2 linked regions of the Neorhizobium galegae genome follow. The protein of the gene in region 1 interacts with the protein of each later gene in a pairwise test. Links are inferred from orthologs where the notes say so. Each region holds a gene or a part of one and is shown in the gene's direction. Other genes may lie near its edges. The genes, in order: LZK81_RS10690 and LZK81_RS20320.

What was found.
Region 2: the proteins of LZK81_RS10690 (region 1) and LZK81_RS20320 interact in binary tests that used the Escherichia coli proteins (3 or more experiments, as listed by UniProt). The link is inferred for Neorhizobium galegae from one-to-one orthologs.

Annotation. Positions count from the first base shown.
Region 1 is NZ_CP090095.1:2,137,726-2,140,986, forward strand. Bases 177-3,119 are described here. They hold LZK81_RS10690 (cysteine desulfurase family protein), read left to right. Parts: upstream 177-1,036; coding sequence 1,037-2,203; downstream 2,204-3,119. Other genes in these bases: LZK81_RS10685 (alpha/beta hydrolase), read right to left, coding at 177-795; sufB (Fe-S cluster assembly protein SufB), read left to right, coding at 2,351-3,119. Outside these bases: LZK81_RS10680 (sensor domain-containing diguanylate cyclase), read left to right, coding at 1-60; more of LZK81_RS10685, read right to left, coding at 118-176; more of sufB, read left to right, coding at 3,120-3,261. UniProt on the Escherichia coli protein: Master enzyme that delivers sulfur to a number of partners involved in Fe-S cluster assembly, tRNA modification or cofactor biosynthesis. Catalyzes the removal of elemental sulfur from cysteine to produce alanine.
Region 2 is NZ_CP090095.1:4,135,183-4,138,490, forward strand. What follows is about bases 248-3,237. They hold LZK81_RS20320 (sulfurtransferase TusA family protein), read left to right. Parts: upstream 248-1,620; coding sequence 1,621-1,854; downstream 1,855-3,237. Other genes in these bases: LZK81_RS20315 (L,D-transpeptidase family protein), read left to right, coding at 323-1,624; LZK81_RS20325 (CobW family GTP-binding protein), read right to left, coding at 2,021-3,205; LZK81_RS20330 (D-alanyl-D-alanine carboxypeptidase family protein), read right to left, coding at 3,219-3,237. Outside these bases: LZK81_RS20310 (acetyl-CoA carboxylase carboxyltransferase subunit alpha), read left to right, coding at 1-141; more of LZK81_RS20330, read right to left, coding at 3,238-3,308. UniProt on the Escherichia coli protein: Sulfur carrier protein involved in sulfur trafficking in the cell. Part of a sulfur-relay system required for 2-thiolation during synthesis of 2-thiouridine of the modified wobble base 5-methylaminomethyl-2-thiouridine (mnm(5)s(2)U) in tRNA.

The DNA of each region.
Region 1 (3,261 bases):
GTCAGGCAGGCGCGGCATATCGGCTCTCCGCAGCCGAAATCGATCAAAGCCGTCAAATGAAAACGGCCGCTGAAGCGGCCGTTTCCAGCAGTTTTTGCCAACAGTTTTTGAGAGCGATCAGCGAATGCGCTTGGCTGCCGGTTCCGGCACCAGTTCGCCGTTGAGGCGGCGATCAAGGTAGTCCTCGCATTCGGCCATCAGCGTTTCCACCTGACCGTTGAAGAAGTGATTGGCGCCCTCGACCATCCGATGGGTGATGAGGATACCCTTCTGCGTCTTCAGTTTTTCCACGAGCCCGTTGACGTCTTTCTCAGGTGCCACCTTGTCGCTGTCGCCGTTGATGATCAGGCCGGACGACGGACAGGGTGCGAGGAACGAGAAATCGTAGGTGTTCGGCTGCGGCGCGATCGACATGAAACCCTCGATCTCAGGACGGCGCATCAGGAGCTGCATGCCGATCCAGGCGCCGAAGGAATAACCGGCAACCCAACAGCTCTTCGAATCGGGATGCAGGCTCTGCACCCAGTCGAGCGCGGAGGCAGCATCCGAAAGCTCGCCGGCGCCATGGTCGAATTCGCCCTGACTACGCCCGATACCGCGAAAATTGAACCGCAGTGTCGTAAAACCGCGCTTCTGGAACATGTAAAAGAGCTGGTAGACGATCTGGTTGTTCATCGTGCCGCCGAACTGCGGATGCGGGTGCAGGATGATGGCGATCGGGGCGCTCTTTTCCCGGGAGGGCTGGTAACGACCTTCAAGGCGGCCGGCTGGGCCGTTGAAAATGACTTCGGGCATCGGTACTCCGGTCAATATGTTCAGGTTCCAAACGAGTATCACGTCGAGTTTGACTTGACGAAGACGCTCAGCTTTTCTAAACTCAGTTTAGAACCATTCGAAACTTTGGGCTGCATGCTGGATGCGCGCCCGATGCGATGTCTCTTACGGCAAGGCCGACGGAAATTTCAAGGAAAATGCGGGTCCCCCGTCCGCCCGTGTGTAATTCAACATCTATCTAGAAACGGAAGCCGATCAGGCAATGGCACTGAACCGCACATATCTGGACTGGAACGCGACCGCGCCCTTGAGCGCGCCGGCCCGCGCCGCCATGCTGGATGCGTTGCAACTGCCCGGCAATGCCTCGTCGGTTCACGGCGAGGGCAGGGCGGCACGCGCCGCAATCGACAAGGCGCGCCGGCAGGTGGCAGCGCTGGTCGGTGCAGAGCCCCCGCATGTGACCTTCGTCAGCGGCGCGACGGAAGCCGCCAACCACGTCCTGACCCCGGATTTCCGCATGGGCCGGGCGCCTTTGGCGATGAGCCGTGTCTATGTCTCTGCGATCGAGCATCCGGCGATCCGCGAAGGCGGTCGCTTTGATCCGGCCCAGGTGACCGAAGTGCCGGTGACGCCGGCGGGTATCGTCGATCTTTCCGCACTTGAGGCGCTGCTGGCCGAACACGACCGGAGCGTCGGCATGCCGATGGTCGCGGTGATGCTGGTCAACAATGAGACAGGCATTGTCCAGCCCGTGGCAGACGTTGCGGCGATCGCCCATGCCCATGGCGGCTTGATGGTGGTGGACGCCGTGCAGGCGGTCGGCCGTATTCCTGTGGACATCAATGTGCTGGATGCGGATTTCCTGATCCTGTCGTCGCACAAGATCGGCGGTCCGAAGGGTGTCGGCGCGCTCGTCTCGCGCGGCGAAGTGCTGATGCCGAAACCGTTGATCCGTGGTGGCGGCCAGGAAAAGGGCCATCGCTCCGGCACGGAGAATTTCCACGCCATCGTCGGGTTCGGCGCGGCGGCTCAGGCCGTGCGCGAAAACCTTCATGAGCGCAATGCCGCGACCGAAGCGCTGCGCAACCGGCTGGAAGCGGGAATGCGCCAGGCTGCCCCGGATGCGATCATCCATGGCGAGGAAGTTCTGCGCGTGGCGAATACCTGCTTTTTCACTTTGCCGGGGCTGAAATCGGAAACCGGGCAGATCGCTTTCGATCTCGAAGGTATCGCGCTGTCCGCGGGCTCCGCCTGCTCGGCGGGAAAAGTCGGTGAAAGCCATGTTTTGACGGCGATGGGACATGATCCGAAGCTCGGAGCTTTGCGGATTTCTCTCGGCGTCGACACGACGGAAGACGATATCGCGCGGGCGCTTGCCGCCTTCGCCAAGATTGCCGGCCGGCGAAAATCGGCGGGCGAGGCGGCGTGACCGCTTCCAAAATTGCGCATGCGCAAATTTCCGCTTGCCAAAAGGTGTGAAAACCGCCTTCTGGCGCCTACATAAGGGTGGCGATTGTCCCCCCGGAATGATGACAAGAATTGCCGGAATTTGAACCGGCAAGATTTGGAGTATGACATGGCTGCCGTGCAGGAAACAATCGATCAGGTTCGCCTAATCGATGTGGACCAGTACAAATACGGTTTTGAAACCGTCATCGAAGTGGACAAGGCGCCAAAGGGTCTTTCGGAAGATATCATCCGTTTCATCTCCGCCAAGAAGCAGGAGCCGGAATGGATGCTGGAATGGCGTCTCGACGCCTATCGTCGCTGGCTGACCATGGAAGAGCCCACCTGGGCGCGCGTCGAATATCCGAAGATCGATTTCAACGACCTCTACTATTACGCCGCGCCGAAGAGCACCGCCGGCCCGAAGTCGCTTGAAGAAGTCGATCCGGAACTGTTGAGGGTCTACGAGAAGCTCGGGATTCCGTTGCGCGAACAGGAGATTCTGGCTGGCGTCGAGACGCCCCGGGTCGCTGTCGACGCCGTCTTCGACTCCGTCTCGGTCGTGACGACCTTCAAGAAGGAACTGCAGAAGGCCGGCGTGATCTTCATGTCGATCTCCGAGGCGATCCGCGAACATCCTGAGCTGATCAAGAAATATCTGGGCTCGGTCGTTCCGACCTCGGACAATTTCTACGCGACGCTGAACGCCGCCGTGTTCACCGACGGTTCCTTCGTCTTCGTGCCGAAGGGCGTGCGGTGCCCGATGGAACTGTCCACCTATTTCCGCATCAACGAGAAGAACACCGGCCAGTTCGAACGCACGCTGATCATTGCCGAGGAAGGCGCCTACGTCTCCTACCTCGAAGGCTGCACGGCGCCGCAGCGCGACGAGAACCAGCTTCATGCCGCCGTGGTCGAACTCGTCGCCCTCGACGACGCCGAGATCAAGTATTCGACGGTGCAGAACTGGTATCCGGGCGATGCGCAGGGCAAGGGCGGCATCTACAACTTCGTCACCAAGCGCGGCGATTGCCGTGGCGC
Region 2 (3,308 bases), 2.0 Mb from region 1 along the record:
GCGCATCGCGAACCCGAGGCCGTCATCACCGCGACGGGCAAGGTCATCGCTTCGGCGCTGGAAGATCTCGGCAGGCTTTCGGGCGACGAAGTGCGGGCTGCGCGCCGGCAGAAATTCCTCGATATCGGCCGCAATCTCTGATCTTCGGGCCTCCGCCACGCCAATAGCCAAATTTGGCCATATTGCTGATAACATTGGGTGCCGGGCGGTTTTGCTGGACAGGCCGGCGCAAGCGGTTAAGAATATGTAAAGATTACCGCTTTATTCATAGAAGTCCTGTACCGAATTCTTTCGTCGTTCCAAGTCTATGTGGTCCGTACCGATGCGCCTGAAACACATCGCTTTTGCTCTCCTCGTGGCAACTGCCCTGACGGGCTGCAACGACACGCTCGATTCCGCGAGCATCGACCTGAAGAGCGTCAAGAACAAGGTCGAGCAGCCCCTGCCTTCGAGCATTCTCGCCGAGATGCAGAAGAAGAACATGCCGCGCACTTCGCCGATCATGATCCGCATCCTCAAGGAAGAGGGCAAGCTGGAAGTCTGGAAGGCCAGGGCCGACAACCGTTTCGAGGTGATCAAGAGCTACGACATCTGCGCCTGGTCCGGAAAGCTCGGCCCGAAGGTCAAGGAAGGCGACCGCCAGGCCCCGGAAGGTTTCTACAGCCTGACGCCGGCACACCTGAACCCGAATTCCAAATATTATCTCGCCATCAATACCGGCTTCCCGAACCGCTACGACGCCGCAAACGGCCGCAACGGTTCGAACCTGATGATCCATGGCGCCTGCTCGTCGTCCGGCTGCTATTCGATGACCGACGAACAGGTTCTGGAAATCTACGCTTTTGCGCGCGACGCCTTCAAGGGCGGCCAGACCTCCGTGCAGCTCCAGGCTCTCCCCTTCCGCATGACCGCGGAGAACATGGTGCGCCACCGCGACAGCCAGAACTTCGACTTCTGGAAGATGATCAAGGTCGGCTACGACAATTTCGAAGTCACCAAGCGTCCGCCGGAAGTCAATGTCTGCGAGAAGAAATACGTTTTCAACCAGCAGCTCTCCGGCAATGGCACGTTTGCTCCCGCCAGCGCCTGCCCGCCCATGTCGACGCCTCCCGCGCTCGTTTCGGCGCTGACCTCCTACGAAAAGACCTATCAGGTCGCCTACGAGAAGGCCTTGGAGAAATTCGACGGCAAGGTCTGGTATGAACCGACCGAAGCCGAACGCAAGGCCGTGGTCGCCGACAAGCGCAAGGGCCGCGATATCGCCTATGCGCCGACGGGAACCTCGCTCGAAGCCGGCAAGCTGCTGAGCCAGTCGGAATTCCAAGAGATGATGGAAAAGCGGATGGCCTCCCAGAACAAGCCGGCCAATACCGTGCTCGCCTCCGCAGCCCCCGTCACGTTTCGGGCCGGCTCCGCCGCCGACCGCATGAAGCAGGACCGCCTGCCGGCCGCCGCAACGGCCGCTCCCGTCGCACAGAGCACTGGTACGGTCCCGACCATCGCCACGGCCCAGGGTACGACCACCACGGTTCCGATCCCAGCCCAGAACCCGCTCGCTTATGCGGCACCGCCGATCACCGAAGAAAAGAAGAAGCCGTTCTGGAAGTTCTGGAGCCAGGAATGAGCTTTGAGACCGCAGGCCTCTACGATCTGAGAGGCCTGAAGTGTCCGCTGCCCGTCCTGAAGACGCGCCGCCGGCTGAAAGGCATGGAGAGCGGCACGGAGCTTGTGATCGAAACCACCGATCCTCTCGCCGGCATCGACATCCCGCATTTCTGCAATCAGGAAGGCCACGAACTGGTCCGCTCGGAAAAGACCGAGACGGGACACCGGTTTCTGATCCGCAAGGGTTGAGCCGAGTTCCCCGATTAGCCCCTCATCCGCCTGCCGGCACCTTCTCCCCGCACGCGGGGCGAAGGACGTATGCCGCACCGACATTGCCTCAATCACCAACCGCGAATGGGGCACGTCCCCTCTCCCCGTCCTTACGGGGAGAGGGTTAGGGGCAAATCCTTGAGAGTCACATCCGAAGGCCGGGAACGGCGAGGGGATTGTCTTCCAGCGCCGCACGGTCCGGCCGGTCGACGCGGGGCTCGCCCGTAAACGCCGCGAAAAGATCCGTGACGAAGGCTTCCTCCAACCCTTGAGTGATCAGCACCATGCGGGTGCGCCGGTCGGAGCCGTCGGGCCATTTCGGCAGGCGCTGCGGCGGGTGGAAGACGCTCTGCACCCCATGCAGCACCAGCGGCCGATCCGGGTTGTCGGAGAGCGCCACGATCGCCTTCATCCTGAGCAGCTTCTCGCCGTGGGCCGAGCGCAGCAGGTCGATGAACATCTCGATCGCCATCGGATCGATCGGCTTGTCGTGGATGATCGAGAAGGAGCGGATGTCGTCGCCGTGACGGTTCACGTCGTGATGATGGTGGTGGTGCCCATGATGGCCATGTCCGTGGTGCTCATGGCCATGGTGATGATCATCGTGGTGGTCGTGACCATGATCGTGATGATGATGCTCTTCGGTGTCATTCGCCAGCTCATCGTGCAGCCAGCGGTCCACGTCGGCGATCTTCGTCGCGGGGTCGTAGAGGCCGTTCACCAGAATGGCAGCGGTGCCGGCCTCCTCGCTGTCTCCATCGATGACCAGCGCCCGCGGATTGAGCGCGGCGAGCCGGCTTTTCAGCGCCGCCAGCTGGGACGCATCCGCCATCGAAAGCTTCGAGATGATCAGCCGGTCGGCCACCGCCACCTGCTTCACGGCCTCCTGATGACGGTCGAGCGTCGAAACGCCGTTCACCGCATCGACCACGGTGATGACGCCGTCGAGCTCGAAATTCTGCGCGATGACCGGATTGCCCATCACCGACTGCATGACCGGCGCCGGGTCCGCAAGGCCCGTGGTTTCGATCACGATGCGGCGGATCGGCCTCAGCCGGCCCGTCTGGATGCCGTCCATGATCGAAGCGAGCGAATCCACCAGCTCGCCGCGCACCGTGCAGCAGAGGCAGCCATTGGCGATCTCCACCAGCGCATCGCCGGAAGCCTCGACCAGGAAATTGTCGATCCCGACCTCGCCGAACTCGTTGATGATCACGGCCGTATCACTGGTGCCGGGATCCTTGAGGATACGGTTCAGCAGGGTCGATTTTCCTGCGCCGAGAAAGCCGGTGAGGATGGAAACCGGAATCCGGCTGCGAGGAGAAGACATGACCTGTTCTCGTTCAGAATGTCGGGCGCGGCTGCGGGATCGGCACGTTGGCGATCTCGTTCTTGCCCTTGGTTGAGGCGATCTGCTCGCTGCCGGGAATAAG